DNA from 2 places in the Cellulomonas algicola genome. Region 1 is predicted to be linked to the other one. Evidence: riboswitches for the same ligand, from Rfam matches in the RefSeq annotation. Region 1 holds a riboswitch; the other holds the start of a gene.
What was found. A riboswitch is a leader RNA that binds a small molecule or an ion and turns the genes downstream of it on or off. The one in region 1 is predicted to bind thiamine pyrophosphate.

Region 1 (7,639 bases):
CGTCGAGCGCGTACCGGCCGAGCGCGGCCGCGACGAGCGCGTCGACGTCGGTGCGCCGTGCGCGACGGGGTCCCCACGCGACCTCGTCGCGCACCGTGCGCGCGAGCAGCTGGTGCTCGGGCCGCTGGAAGACCGACCCGACGGTCCCGCTGCGGACGCCGCCCGCCGCCGGGAGCAGCCCGGCGAGGGCGAGCAGCAGCGTGCTCTTGCCCGACCCGTTGGGGCCGACGACCGCGGTGACACGGCCCGCCCGCACGTCGAGGTCGACGCCGTGCAGGACGTCGCGCCCGTCACGGCGCACGCGCAGGTCGCGCGCCCGCAGCACGACGTGCGCCGCCGGTGCCCCCAGAGGTGCGGCGACGGCCGTCCGCCGGACGTCGCGCCCGGCGAGCTCGTCGAGCGACCCGACCCCCGCCGCCCGCAGCTCGGCCCGCAGCGGGAGCGCGAGCCCGAGGCCGGCGAGGTGGGACGCCTGCTCGACGAGGACGCCCGCGGTCGGGCCGTCCGCCGCCACGCGCCCGCCCGCGTCGAGGACCACGGTCCGCCCCGGCAGGACGCCCAGCTCGTCGAGGCGGTGCTCGACGAGCACGCTCGCGCGGTACGGCGTCCGGGCCACCGCGACCGCCGCCGCGACACCGCGGGCCGCCGCCGGGTCGAGCAGCGCGGTCGGCTCGTCGAGCAGCAGCACGTCCGGCGCGGTGACGAGCGTCGCGGCGAGCCCGACGCGCTGTCCCTCGCCGCCCGACAGCTCCGCGGTGCGCCGGTCGACGAGGTGCGCGGCACCGACCGCACGGAGCGCGGCCTCGACCCGTGGCGGGATCTCCGCGGCCGGCACCGCGCGGTTCTCCAGCCCGAACGCGACCTCGTCGCGGACGGTCGGCAGCACCAGCTGGTCGGCCGGGTCCTGCGTGAGGTAGCCGGTCGACGGCGGGACCTGGTCCGCGGGCAGGTGGACGCCCGCGACCTCGACCGCGCCGGACACGTCGGCGTCGACCACGCGCGGCACGACACCGGCGAGCACGCGCAGCAGCGTGCTCTTGCCGCCGCCCGAGCCGCCGAGCAGCAGCACGTGCTCGCCCGGGCGGACCTCGAGGTCGACACCGTCGAGGACCGCGCGCGGTGCGTCGGGATAGCGGACGGTGAGCCCGCGCGCCCGGATCACCGCGCGCCGGTCCGCTCGTCGACCTGGGCCTCCGCGTCGTCGGGTCCGGCCGGCTCGACCGACGCCTCCGACGGGCCCGTCGCGGTCCGGCCGCGTCGTGCGCGGCCGAGCGCCGTGTTGTCGAGCACCCCGGTCCGCGCGAGCGCGTCGCCGATCACACGCGCGAGCAGCCCGCACAGCACGAGCCCGCTCACGACCTGCAGCCCGAGCCGCCACGCGAACCAGTCCTGCCCGAGCCACCCGAACCGCACGACGCCGAGCGCGGTGCTTGCGAGCCCCGCGAGGACCCCGGACAGCGCGAAGACGCCCCACCCGTAGCGGCGGTACCGGGTGAGCGCGAAGGCCGCCTCGGCACCCGCGCCCTGCACGAGCCCGACGACGAGCAGCGTCGGTCCGACGGGCGACGCGAGGAACGCGACCTCGACGAACGCCGCGACGAGCTCGACGACGATCCCGACCCCGGGCTTGCGCACGACGTAGACCGCGAGCGGTGCCGCGACCATCCAGCCGCCGATGAGCACGTGCTGGGCGAGGTCGCCGAACGGCCCCATCGCGAGCTGGAGCGCGCCCCACGCCTGCACGAGCGCCCAGTAGAGGAACCCGAAGACGACGGCGAGGACCGCGAGCAGGACGAGCTCGGCGAGCGTGACGCGTGCGCGGGCGGCGCTCATCGGTCGACCCCGGCCGCGTCGCCCGCCGCCTCGCCCGCCCACGACGGCGAGTGCAGCGTGATCGTGACGTGCGCGACGACGTGCCGCACGTGCCGGGCGGCGGCGAGCCACGCGTCGGCGACGGCCCCGAGGACGTCGGCGAGGTCCCCGTCGAGCCGGGTGACGAAGTGCGACGCGGACACGGCGGCACGGGCACGTGCGACCGCGATCGCCTGCTCGATCGCCCGCATGTGGTCGCCGGGGTGCCCGGGCGTGCCGTCGTCGAGCGGGTAGAGCGCCCAGTGCGCCGCGGCTCGCAGGCCCGTGGGCGGCAGGTCGGGCGGTGCGACGGCCGACAGCACGACGTCGTCGGGCAGCGCGCACGCGACCTCGCCCGGGCAGCCGCGGGACAGCTGGACGTGCGCGGCGACGTGCGTGCCGTCCCGGCCCGCGGCGGCGAGCACGTCGTGGACGTAGCGGACGACGTCGTGCTCGGTGCCGCGCACGAGCGTCGACACGTCGTCGGTGGTCACGGTGACGCGGTCGCGGTCGGCGTGCGCGAGCGCGTCGAGGATCACGCGCACGGCGTCGTCGGACGCGGGGTGCAGGGAGAAGCGGGCGCCGACGCCGAGCTCGGCGGCGGTCGCGGCCGCGCGTCGGTCGGGTGCGGTGACGGGGGTGCTCATGGTGGTCCTCCGGTGCGGTGGCGGACCCCCGGCGAGCAGCACGAGGCCGCGCGACGGCGCACGACCGACGACCGTCCGGGTGGCGCGACGAGGCGTCGCGTCGAGCCCGACGGACGCCGGTCGCCGACGCGGCCGTCGGCGACGAGTGCCCTGCTCCCTACGCTGGTGCGAACCAGGTCAGGTTCCACGGGTCTGCGGGTGGGACGTGGTGTCCGGCCGCACTCTCAGCGCTCCTGCGCTCCCCGGGGGCTTCTGTCGCCGCCGACCGTAGCGCTCCCCCCGGGCCGGCCGGAAGCCCGGTCCGCCCGCTGGTCGCCGCGCGGTCGGGCGGTCCGCCGACGGCCGCGTCGGCCCCTCCACCACCGCTCCCCGAGCACGCCCCCGAGGGGCGGGCGCACGAGCCGCCCCCGTACAGTGGGGCGCCGACCGTCGAGGGAGGACCGTGCCGATCCGTCAGCCGCGCCAGCCGATCCGCCGGCAGACCCGCCGGCCCGTCCACCACCGGACCGCCGCGCTCGTCGCCGCCGCCGCGTGCCTCGGGCTCGGCGCCTGCACGGCCGACGACGGCCGGCCGGACCCCACGACGAGCGCGAGCGCGACCCCGTCGCCGTCGGCGTCCCCGCTCGCCGCGGAGGCGGTCCAGCCGACGCTCCCCGCGACCGTGCTGCCCGCGGCGTCGGCGGAGACGGCCGCGCTCGAGGTGGTCCGGACGCTCGTCGCGCGCGCACCCGTCGTCGTCCTCGCGGACGCCGCCGACCCGGCCGCGCAGGACGCCGCGATCCGGGAGGGCGCGCGGCTCGGGGCGCCCGTGCTGCTCGGTGGTCCGGGCGTGCCGCCCGACGTCCTCGCGGCCGAGCTCGAGCGTCTCGGCACGCGCTGGGCCGTGGCGGTCGGGGCGACCGCACCGGTCCCTGACGGCGTGACGGTCGTCCGGGCGGACGGCGCGTCACCCGCGCCCGCGACCTCGCCCTCCGCCGACGCGACGCCGACCGCCGCGAGCCCGTCGGCGTCGCGCGGCACGCGCGCGAGCGCGTCGCCGAGCGGGACGGGCGCGGGGGCGTTGCCGCGGACCGCGCCGCCGGCTCCCGTCGAGTCGACGGTCCTGCTCACGGGCGTGACAGGCGCGCTGCCGGTCGCGGTCGCGAACGCCGCGGTCATGGGCGTCGAGGCCGTCGACGTGCCCGGCGGCGACCCGCGCGCGCTCGCGGGCACGGTCCAGGCGTTCGCGCAGCGCCGGCCGGCGCACGTCGTCGCGCTCGGGGACGGGTTCGGGGCACCCGACCGCCTCGCGGCACGCGTCGCGACGGCCTCGACGGGCGTCGAGCTGCCGGGCGGCGGCCAGCTCGTGTTCCCGGCGGTGCCGGGGCAGCCCGGCAAGCGGTACGTCGCGCTGTACGGGACGCCCGGGACGGCCGCGCTCGGGGTGCTCGGCGAGCAGGACGTGCCCGCGACGGTCGCGCGTGCGCAGGGCCAGGCGGACGCGTACCGCCCGCTGACGGGCGACACGGTGGTGCCGGCGGTCGAGGTCATCGCGACGATCGCGTCGGCGGGGCCCGGTCCGGACGGCAACTACTCGCAGGAACGGTCGGTCGACGAGCTGCGCCCGCTGGTCGAGGCCGCGGGTGCGGCGGGTCAGCTCGTGATCCTCGACCTGCAGCCGGGGCGGACGGACTTCGTCACGCAGGCGCAGCGCTACACCGACCTGCTCGCGCTGCCGTACGTGGGACTCGCGCTCGACCCGGAGTGGCGGCTCGCGCCCGACCAGGTGCACCTGCGCCAGATCGGGTCGGTCGGGATCGACGAGGTCAACGCGGTCAGCGCGTGGCTCGCGGGCCTGACCCGGGAGCGCGCGCTCCCGCAGAAGATGCTCGTGCTGCACCAGTTCAGCCTGCGCATGATCAGCGGCCGTGAGGGGCTGGACACGACGCACGACGAGCTCGCCACGGTCATCCACGTCGACGGGCAGGGCTCGCAGCCCGCGAAGGCCGGCACGTGGGCGACGCTCCGTGCCGGTGCGCCCACGGTGCACTGGGGCTGGAAGAACTTCGTCGACGAGGACAAGCCGATGCTCGACCCGGCGCAGACCTACGGCGTGCAGCCGGTGCCGGACCTCGTCACGTACCAGTGACGTCGCGCGCCGGGTCGGCGACCGGCGCGGTCGCGGCGAGGTGGCGGTCGAGGCCGCGCTCGCCGAGGCGCATGACGCGGGCGTGCGACGCCGTGAAGACGCGCCCCAGCAGGGGAGCGGTCGCGTTCATCCACGCGCGCGTCGTGCGCACGTCCCACACGACGCCGATCCGCGTGCGGTCGGGTGCGAGCGCCTCGAGCACGACGTCGCCGTGCCCCTCGAGGTCGCCCGACGCGCGTACGAGCACGCGGCGCTGCGGCTGCGCGGACTCGACGACCAGCCCGACCCGCAGCGCGTAGCCGAGCGGCGTCCGGAACAGCAGCGTCGCGGAGCTCCCGACGAGCCCGTCGACGGGCCGCACGTCGCGCGTGCGCAGGTGCGGCCACCACACGGGCCACGTGAGGGCGGGGTCGGCGAGCACGTCCCAGCACCGCGCGAGCGGGGCGCCCACGCGCCAGTCGGACGTCAGGACGTAGCCGCGACGACGCACCCGGCCGAGTCTAGGCTCGGACGCGATGAGCACCGCACCCGACGAGACGCCGGACGGCACGGGTGCGCGCAGCTCGTGGTGGCGCGGCCTGCGCCGCCCGTCCCCGCGCACGTGGCGGCGGGTCGCGGTCGCGGCGGCCGGGGCGCTCGTCGCGCTCGTGGTGGGGGTCACGACCGCGTCCGTCGAGCTGAGCCTCGGCCCGCACGAGGCGCGCTACGACGTGACGACCGACGACACGGTGACGATCGACCTGGGACCCGTCGGGACTCTGCAGATCGACTCGCCGCTGCCCCTCACGCTGGGCGTGCGCGTCACGGTGCAGGAGATCCCGGCGGCGGTCACCGAGCTCGACCAGGCGACGACGCTGCAGGCGCTCAACGGCGACCTGCGCAGCTACCTCGCGTTCTTCTCGGCCCCGCAGGCGGCGCTCGAGGACGTCGCGCGGGCGCTCGTCGCGGACGCGCTCGGTCGGGCGGCGCTCACGTTCGCGCTGCTCACAGCCCTGTGGTGGCTCGGTCGATGGATGCTCGGACCGGCGCGTCGAGGTGAGCTCGTCGCCGCGCTGCGCCCGCACCGGCGCGCGATCGCGGGCGGTGCGGTGGCCGTCGTGGTGGCGGGCACGGTCCTCACGGCGAGCGTCGGCGAGCGGGACCAGCCCGACGCGTCGCGACCCGCGTCGGCGGTCTTCGACGACACCCCGCTGGAGGGCGCGCGCGTGACGGGCCGCCTGGGCGGTGTCATCGACACCTACGGCGGGTACGTCGTCGACGCCTACCGCGAGAACCAGGCGTTCTACGCGCGCGCCGGCACGGCCCTCGACGCGGCGTGGGACGCGACGCAGCCGGTGATCGACGCCCAGGAGGCGCGCGACCCGCTCACCGCGAGCCCGACGTCCTCCGCGGACACGGACGACGACGAGCCCGAACCCGTCGTCCTCGTCGTCGTCTCGGACCTGCACTGCAACGTCGGGATGGCGCCCCTCATCGCGACCGTCGTCGAGCGGTCCGGTGCGGACGTCCTGCTCGACGCGGGCGACACCACGATGAACGGGACCGGGGTCGAGCAGTACTGCGTGACGACGTTCGCGCGCGCCGTCCCGGACGGCGTCGAGCTCGTCACGTCGCCCGGCAACCACGACTCGGCGGAGACGTCGGCGGTGTACGCGCGCAGCGGTGCGCGCGTGCTCGACGGGTCGGTCGTCGAGGTCGACGGCGTGCGCATCCTCGGCGACCACGACCCCGCGCAGACGCGCATCGGCTCGGGCACGTCCGCGACCGACGAGTCGCCGCAGGACATGGCGGAACGGCTCGCGCAGACCGCGTGCGACGACGAGGACGGCGTGGACCTGCTGCTCATCCACACGCCGCGCGTCGGCACGCCGGCGCTGACCGACGGGTGCGTCCCGGCGCAGGTCTCGGGGCACCTGCACAAGCGTGTCGGCCCGGCCGTGGTGGGGGAGGGCGTGCAGTACGTGAGCTCGAGCACCGCGGGCGCGACGCTCGGGCAGCCGACGGTCGGACCGCTCAACGGGACGGCCGAGATGACCGTGCTGCGCTGGGACCCGGACCGGCGCCGGATCGTCGACTACCGGCTCGTGCAGGTCCGCCCCGACGCGTCGGCGTCCGTCAGCCCGTGGCTGCAGTGGCCCGTCCCGGCGCCGACGCCGTCGCCCCGCGGAGGGACGAATCACCCTTCTCCGATGTGACCGGCGTCACTTAGGGTGGGGGCACGCGAGTGGGGCCATGGTCGTGGCACACCGCCTCCCCTCGCACCAGCCGAACGTGCGCTGAGGGGGGAAGGCGTGGGAGGACAGGTGGACCGTGCGCCGGCGCGGACCCGGGGCCGTCGGGCGGCGGCCGTCGTCGCGGTCGTGCTCGCGGTCGTCGCGTCGGTGCTGGTGGGCGCGGTGCCCGCCGGTGCCGCGTCGGGTCAGGACCGGTTGCTCGCGGGGGAGGCCCTCGACCCGGGGCAGGGGCTCGTGTCGGCCGACGGGACGCAGACGCTCGTCGTCCAGCCCGACGGCGACCTGGGCCTCTACGACGCCGAGGGCGTACCCCGCTGGACGGCCGGCACCGCGACACCCGGGGCGCGCCTCACCGTGACCCCCGAGGGCGACGTCGTGCTGGTCGCGCCCGACGGCTCGACGGTGTGGAGCACCGGCACGGCGGGGACCGCCGGGGCCGCGTTCGTCGTGCGGGACGACGGCGACGTCGTCGTCGAGGCGCCCGACGGCTCGGTCGCGTGGGAGTCCGGCACGGCCGTGCTGCCGTCGATCCTGCTGCCCGGTGGCGAGCTCCACCCGGGGGACGCCCTGACGTCGCCCGACGGCCGGCACACGCTCCAGGTGCTCGACGACGGCGACGTCGTGCTGCTCGGACCGGACGCGTCGACCCGGTGGTCCGCCGGCACGCACGAGCCGGGCTCGTCGCTCGTCCTGCGCGAGGACGGCAACCTCGTCGTGACCGACACCGACGGCCGGCGTCCGTGGCGGACCCGGACCGCTGGGCACCCGGGCGCGACGCT
Region 2 (7,639 bases), on a different contig from region 1:
ACGCCGGGTGGACCGCCGCGATCTACTACGTGGTCCACCACATCACCGTGCAGACCGCGCTGTTCCTCGTCGTGGGGCTCGTCGAACGTGCGGGCGGGTCGACGTCGCTGACCAAGCTCGGCGGCCTGGCCAAGCTCGCGCCGCTGCTGGCGATCCTGTTCTTCGTGCCGGCGATGAACCTGTCGGGCATCCCGCCGCTGTCCGGGTTCCTCGGCAAGCTCGGGCTGCTCGAGGCGGGCGTGCAGGTCGGCACGCCGCTCGCGTACGTGCTGGTCGTCGGGTCGGTCGTCACGTCGCTGCTCACGCTGTACGCGCTGGTCAAGGCGTGGAACAAGGCGTTCTGGCAGGTGCCCGAGGAGGAGCGGCCGCCCGTGCGGCTGCCGTTCGGCATGGTCGGCCCCGCCGCCGCGCTCATCGTCTTCGGCCTGGGCCTCACGGTCGCCGCCGGGCCGCTCTACGCGTACACCCAGCGGGCCGCCGACGCGCTGACCGAGCGCACCCCGTACGTCGAGGCCGTGCTGCCCGACGGGAAGCGCGGCAAAGGCGTCTCCGTCGAGGTGACCGAGGAGGCCGCGCACGGCGGCGAGGGCGGCGAGGTCGGCACGGACGCCGCCGACACGACCGGCAGCGCGCCCGACGCGGCCGTCCGCACCGACGTCGCGGAGGTGGGCGGATGAGCCTGCACCCGCGCCGGTCCCGCTGGCGCACGCAGTGGGCGACGGTCGTCTGGCTGACGGTCGTGTGGGTGCTGCTCTGGGGCGACCTGTCCGTCGGCAACGTCCTCGCCGGTGCCGGGCTCGCGCTGCTCGTCACGACGGGCCTGCGCATGGCGCCGATCCAGTTCCAGGGCCGCGTGCGGCCGCGCGGGCTCGCGGTGCTCGTGGGCCGGTTCGTGCTCGACGTGGTCCGCGCGTCCGCCGAGGTCAGCGCGATCGCGCTGCGTCCCCGGTACACGCCGCGCGGCGCCGTCATCGGCGTGCAGCTGCGCAGCCACTCCGACCTGTACCTGACCCTCACGGCCGAGCTCTGCTCGCTCGTGCCCGGGTCGCTCGTCGTCGAGGCGCACCGGCTCACCGGGATGCTCTACCTGCACGTGCTCGACGTGCACGAGAGCGGCGGCATCGAGGCCGCGCGCCGCACGGTGCTCGAGCAGGAGGAGCGCGTGCTGCGCGCGTTCGCGTCCGACGAGGAGCTGCGCGCCGCGGGGGTGACCGCATGACCGCCATGACCGTCGTCGTCGTCATCTGCAGCGTGCTGCTCGTGCTGGGCGCCGCGTTCGCGATCGTCCGGGCCGAGAAGGGCCCGTCGATGCTCGACCGGACCGTCGCCCTCGACGTGGTCGTGGCCACGATGATCGTCGGCGTCGCGCTCTACGCCGCCGCCAACCGGCGGGCCGACGTCGTGCCGATCCTCGTCGTGCTGTCGCTCGTGGGGTTCGTCGGTTCGGTGACGATCGCGCGGTTCGCCGCCGTCGAGCCCGAGGGCGAGGGGCGCGTCCGCACGCGTGAGGAGATCGCCGCCGAGGAGGCCGCGCGCGCCGCGGCCGAGCAGGAGGCGCTGGGCGAGCAGCCCGAGGACACGGAGGAGCTGCACGGCGGCCAGGCGGAGGGGGAGGTCCGATGAACAGCTGGTGGGACACCGTCGCCGACGTCGCCTCGGTGATCTTCCTGCTCGGCGGGGCGCTGCTCGCGTTCGCGGCGGGCGTCGGCGCGCTGCGCTTCCCCGACCTGCTGGCCCGCATGCACGCTGCGACGAAGCCGCAGGTGCTCGGCCTGGTGCTGTGCCTCATCGGCCTCGCGCTGCGGCTGCGGTCCGGCGGCGCGGTGTGGGCGCTCGTCCTCGTCGCGCTGTTCCAGATGCTCACCGCACCCGTCGCCGCGCACATGGTCGGCCGTGCCGGCTACCGCACTGGGAAGGTGCGCGGGGAGCTGCTCGTCGTCGACGAGCTCACCGCCGACCTCGAGCGGGCGCGGTCGGGCTCCGACGCCGACGAGGCGGACCGTGAGCGTCGCACCGGAAGTGACGACATCGGTCCCCTCTGAGGCGCGCGCCCAGGTTCGCCCACCGCTCGGGCGCGAGGAGGGGTTGAATCGAGGCATGACGCACCACCGGGACGTCGTCGTCGTCGGGTCCGGTCCGAACGGGCTCGCCGCCGCGGTCACGCTCGCCCGCGCGGGCCTCGGCGTCCTGGTCCTCGAGGGGCAGCCGACCGTCGGCGGCGGTGCACGCACGCTCGACCTCGGCCTGGCCGACGGGATGGTGCACGACCTGTGCTCGGCCGTGCACCCCATGGCGTGGGCGTCGCCGTTCTTCCGGTCGTTCGACCTGCGCGCGCGGGGCGTCGAGCTGCTGACTCCCGAGATCTCGTTCGCGCAGCCGCTGCCCGGCGGTCGGGCCGGCATCGCGTACCACGACCTCGACCGCACGGTGGAGCGCCTCGGCGTCGACGGGCCCGCCTGGCGGTCGCTCGTCGGGCCGCTCGCCGCGCACCCCGGGCACGTCGTGCGCGTCGCGCTCGGCGACAAGCGCAGCATCCCGGCGGGACTGCTGCCGCACGGCGCGCCCGCCGCCGTCCACTTCGGGCTGCGCGTCCTGGAGCAGGGCACCCGCCTGTGGGACCGCCCCTTCATCGACGACGTCGCACCCGCCCTCCTGACGGGGGTCGCCGCGCACACCATCACCGCGCTGCCGTCGCTCGCGGGCTCCGGGACGGCCCTGCTGCTCGCGGCCCTCGGCCACGCCGGCGCCGGGTGGGCCATCCCGCGCGGAGGCTCCGGGTCGATCGTCGCGGCGCTCGTCGACGACCTCGTCGAGCACGGCGGGGAGGTCGTCACCGACCACCCCGTCCGCACCTGCGACGACCTGCCGCCCGCGCACGCCTACCTGTTCGACACCTCGCCCCGCACGCTCCTCGACGTCATGGGCGACCACCTGCCGCCGCGCGCCCGCCGGCCGCTCGAACGGTTCCGGTACGGCAACGGCGCCGCGAAGGTCGACTTCGTGCTGTCCGAACCCGTGCCGTGGACCGTCCCCGAGGTCGGGCAGGCCGGCACCGTGCACCTCGGCGGGACGCGCGCCGAGATGGTCGAGTCCGAGGGGGCCGTGCAGGCGGGCCGGCACGCGCGCCGTCCGATGACGCTGCTGAGCGACCCGACCGTCGTCGACGAGTCCCGCCGCGTCGGCGACCTGCGGCCGCTGTGGACCTACGCGCACGTGCCCGCCGGCTCCGACGTCGACGTCACCGAGGCCGTGACCGCGCACGTCGAGCGGTACGCGCCCGGGTTCCGCGACGTCGTCGTCGCGTCGCGCTGCATCCCGGCCGCGCAGATGCACCACCACAACCAGAACTACGTCGGCGGGGACATCTCCGCGGGCGCCGCGACCATCGCGCAGATGTTCGCCCGCCCCAGCGCGCGCCGGGATCCCTACGCCTCCGGGCGCGACGGTGTGTACCTGTGCTCCGCGTCGACGCCGCCCGGTCCGGGCGTGCACGGGCTCTCCGGCTGGTTCGCGGCGCGACGCGTCCTGCGCGAGGTCTTCAACACCGACCAGCTGCCGACCCTCGCCCCCGACCGCGCGACGGAGGCGTGGCCGGTCATCTAGTCGGCCGTCGGGCGGTCACCCCCCCGTGGATCGCGACGGGCCCGCACCGATCAGACGGCGACGGCCTCGGCGAGGACCGACGCGACCACGTGGTCGGCGAGCACGTGTCGCGAGGCGACGTCGACTCGTTCGCCGAGGACCTGCTCCAGTTCTCGGGCGAGATCCATGAGCGGGAAGAGGCCGACCTCACGCACGTCGACGTCGACGAGGAAGTCGATGTCGGACGCCGGGCCGTCCTCGCCGCGCGACCGATCCGACGACGGCGATGTGCGTCGCACCTGCGCGCCGGGCAGCGGCGCGGATCTCGGATCGGTGCGCGTGCACCTTCGCGAGGCGCCCCTCGCAGGTGTCGTCCGACACGTCGACGCCGGATGCGATCCGGCTCAGTCGACCAGCTCGCGGCCCGTCTCCGTGCGGGCGGTGAACGCGGCGGTGCCGCGGGTCGCGAGCGCGCGGGCGACGCCGACGAGCGCTCCCGTGATCGCGGCGGCGGCGATGACCTCGCCGAGCCGGTAGTCGCCCTCGTCCTCGGGCTTCGGCGGCTTGTGACCGCGCGTCGCCTTCCACCCCTGGGCCACCACCTGCTGCGCGAGCCACGCGGCGACCAGCGCGCCGCCGATCCCCACGAGCTTCGCGACGGTCGACTGCTTGTCCATGCGGGGAGACCTCCGGGCGTTCATCAGGGACAGGACCGGCGTCCACGCTAGTCGCGGACGGGTCGGACCGCTGGTCGGACGGGCGTAGGATCGCAGGCGAACGACAGGGGAGCGTCACGTCGCCGGCAGCCCCGCCGACGGCCAGGACGCTGAGAGTGCGGACCACCGCAGACCCTCGAACCTGATCCGGTTCACACCGGCGTAGGGAGTCGGGCTTCTCAGTCTCCGCAGTCGTCGTCGGCGCGCCCCTGCGAGGGTGCCGCCGTGCGACGGGTGCGGGGACCCCCTCCTGCTGACGAAGGAGGAGCACCACCGATGGCGAGCACGCCCCGCCGCACGTCCGTCCCCGTCCTGGCGCTGGCCGCCGGGACCGTCCTCGCGCTCGCGGGCTGCTCCGCGATCGGCGGTGGCGACCCGTCGCCCGCTGCGTCCGGCGGGGGCGGCGGCACCGTCACGCTGGTCACGCACGACTCGTTCGGCCTGTCCGACGGTCTGCTGGAGTCCTTCGAGGAGGAGAGCGGCCTGACGGTCGAGGTCGTGCAGCCCGGCGACGCGGGCGCCCTGGTGAACCAGCTCGTCCTCACGAAGGACGCGCCGCTCGGCGACCTGGTGTTCGGCGTGGACAACACGTTCGCGTCGCGCGCGATCGACGAGGGCGTCGTCGAGCCGTACACGTCGTCCGCGCCCGCGGCGGAGGACGCCGCGCAGTACGCCGTCGACGGGTCCGACGCGCTGACCGCGGTCGACTTCGGCGACGTGTGCCTCAACGTCGACCACGCGTGGTTCACCGAGCACGGCGTGGCGGAGCCCGCGTCGCTCGACGACCTGACGAAGCCCGAGTACCGGGACCTGCTGGTCGTCCCGAGCGCGGTCACGTCGTCGCCGGGGCTCGCGTTCCTGCTCGCGACCGTCGGCGCGAAGGGCGAGGACGGCTGGCAGGACTACTGGACGGCGCTCGTCGCGAACGGCCTGAAGGTGTCCGAGGGCTGGTCGGACGCGTACTACACGGACTTCAGCGGCGGTGGCGGCGACGGGCCGCGCCCGGTCGTGCTGTCGTACGCGTCGTCGCCGCCGTTCACCGTGCCGGACGAGGCCGACGAGCCGACGACGGGCGCGCTGCTCGGCACGTGCTTCCGGCAGGTCGAGTACGCGGGCGTGCTCGCGAACGCCGAGAACCCCGAGGGTGCGCAGCAGCTCCTCGACTTCCTGCTGTCCGACGAGGTGCAGGCCGACATCCCGGGCTCGATGTACATGTACCCGGTGAGCACGGCGGTCGACCTGCCCGAGGAGTGGGCGCGCTGGGCGCCGCTCGCGGACGCGCCCTTCGAGGTCGCACCGGCCGACGTCGACGCGCACCGCGAGGAGTGGCTCGCGGCGTGGTCGGAGATCGTCGCGGGCTGACCCGATGACGACGACGCTCGCCCGGCCCGACGCCCCCGTGGCGCCGGGCGGGCGCGCGCGCCCGTCGGCGGGGACGGTCGCGTTCTGGACCGCCGCCGTCGTGGTCCCGGTCGCGTTCCTCGGGGTGTTCTTCGCGTGGCCCGTCGTCGTGATGGTCGCGCGCGGGTTCGTCGTCGACGGCGCGCTCGACCTGTCGGGCTTCGCCGACGTGTTCTCGCGACCGCGCACGTGGCGGATCGTCGGGCTGACGCTGGCCCAGGCGTCGGTCGCGACCGTCGTGTCGGTGCTGCTCGGCGTGCCCGGCGCGTTCGTGCTGTACCGGCGGACGTTCCGCGGGCGCGCGGCCGTGCGCGCGCTGGTCACGGTGCCGTTCGTGCTGCCGACGGTCGTCGTCGGCGTGGCCTTCCGGTCGTTGCTGGTCGACGGCGGTCCGCTCGGGTTCCTGCGGCTCGACGGGACGTTCGCGGCCATCGTCGCCGCGCTCGTGTTCTTCAACTACGCAGTCGTGGTGCGGGCCGTCGGCGGGCTGTGGGAGCGGCTCGACCCGCGCGCCGAGCAGGCCGCGCGTGCGCTCGGCGCGTCGCCGTGGCGGGCCTTCCGGACGGTCGTGCTGCCCGCGCTCGCACCCGCGGTCGCGTCGGCCGCGTCGCTCGTCTTCCTGTTCTCCGCGACGGCCTTCGGCACCGTGCTCGTCCTCGGCGGGCTGCGGTTCGGGACCATCGAGACCGAGATCTGGATCCAGACGACGCAGTTCCTCGACCTGCGCGCCGCCGCGGTGCTGTCGGTCGTGCAGCTCGTGGTCGTCGCCGGGGCGCTGCTCGTCGCCGGGCGGACGCGCGCGCGTCGCGAGCGCGCCCTCGACCTCGGCGCCCCGACCGCGACCGTCCGGGCCCTGACGCTCAGGCGGCCCGCCGGGGTGCCGCGCGGCGACGGGCACGCGCTCGACCTCGCCGCCGCCGCGGTGACCGCGGTCGTCGTCGTGCTGCTCGCGCTGCCGCTCGTCAACCTCGTCCTGCGCTCGCTCCGCACCACCGACGGGTGGGGAGTCGACCACTACGTCGCGCTCGCCGCGCCCGCGGACACGCTGGGCGTCAGCCCGCTGCACGCCGCCGTGACGTCGCTGCGCGTCGCACTCGACGCGACCACGATCGCGCTGGTCGTCGGCGGCCTCGTCGCGCTCGTCGTGTCGCGGCGGCCGCGTCGTGCGGTCGGTCGCCGGGCCGTCGCCGGGCTCGACGCGGTGTTCATGCTGCCGCTCGGCGTCTCCGCCGTGACCGTCGGGTTCGGCTTCCTGCTGTCGATGCACCAGCCGTTCGGGCTCGACGTCGACCTGCGCACGTCGCCCGTGCTCGTGCCGGTCGCGCAGGCCGTCGTCGCCGTGCCGCTCGTCGTGCGGACCGTCCTGCCCGTGCTGCGCGCGATCGACCCGCGCCTGCGGGAGGCCGCCGCGACCCTCGGCGCCGCCCCCGGCCGCGTCCTCGCGACCGTGGACCTGCCCGTCGCCGCGCGCGCCCTCGGCCTCGCCGTCGGGTTCGCGTTCGCCGCGTCGCTCGGCGAGTTCGGTGCGACCTCGTTCCTCGCCCGCCCCGACCGGCCCACGCTGCCCGTCGTGATCTTCCGGCTCATCGGCCGGCCGGGCGCGGACTCCTACGGCACGGCGCTCGCCGCGTCCGTCGTGCTCGCGGTGCTCACCGCGGGCATCGTCGCCGCCTGCGAACGGCTGCGGGCCGGCAACCCCGGAGGTGACTGGTGAGCGGACTGCGCGTGCAGGACGTCGTCGTGCGGTACCCCGCCGGGCGGCGCGGCTGGACGACCGCCGTCGACGGGGTGTCCCTCGACGTCGGTGCGGGCGAGGTCGTCGCGCTGCTCGGACCGTCAGGGTGCGGCAAGTCGTCGCTGCTGCGGGCCGTCGCCGGCCTCGAGCCGCTCGCGGGCGGGTCCGTCGCGTTCGACGGGCAGCCGGTCGACGGGCTGCCCGT

Region 2: another riboswitch for thiamine pyrophosphate. It lies ahead of KOV94_RS06125 (thiamine ABC transporter substrate-binding protein); the one in region 1 lies ahead of KOV94_RS10740 (YkoF family thiamine/hydroxymethylpyrimidine-binding protein).

What each region holds. Positions count from the first base shown of each region.
Region 1 covers NZ_JAHKSJ010000013.1:31,062-38,700, forward strand. The annotation lists gene KOV94_RS21265 (ABC transporter ATP-binding protein) at 1-1,162, opposite strand, end outside; gene KOV94_RS10735 (ECF transporter S component) at 1,159-1,833, opposite strand; gene KOV94_RS10740 (YkoF family thiamine/hydroxymethylpyrimidine-binding protein) at 1,830-2,498, opposite strand; TPP riboswitch at 2,634-2,753, opposite strand; gene KOV94_RS10745 (hypothetical protein) at 2,941-4,626, shown strand; gene KOV94_RS10750 (SRPBCC family protein) at 4,613-5,116, opposite strand; gene KOV94_RS10755 (metallophosphoesterase family protein) at 5,142-6,821, shown strand; gene KOV94_RS10760 (D-alanyl-D-alanine carboxypeptidase family protein) at 6,930-7,639, shown strand, end outside.
Region 2 covers NZ_JAHKSJ010000006.1:426,322-433,960, reverse strand. The annotation lists gene KOV94_RS06160 (Na+/H+ antiporter subunit D) at 1-677, shown strand, start outside; gene KOV94_RS06155 (Na+/H+ antiporter subunit E) at 674-1,219, shown strand; gene KOV94_RS06150 (MrpF/PhaF family protein) at 1,216-1,623, shown strand; gene mnhG (monovalent cation/H(+) antiporter subunit G) at 1,620-2,042, shown strand; gene KOV94_RS06140 (phytoene desaturase family protein) at 2,098-3,603, shown strand; gene KOV94_RS06135 (nucleotidyltransferase family protein) at 3,654-3,881, opposite strand; gene KOV94_RS06130 (DUF4235 domain-containing protein) at 3,987-4,259, opposite strand; TPP riboswitch at 4,355-4,484, shown strand; gene KOV94_RS06125 (thiamine ABC transporter substrate-binding protein) at 4,575-5,660, shown strand; gene KOV94_RS06120 (ABC transporter permease) at 5,665-7,413, shown strand; gene KOV94_RS06115 (ABC transporter ATP-binding protein) at 7,410-7,639, shown strand, end outside.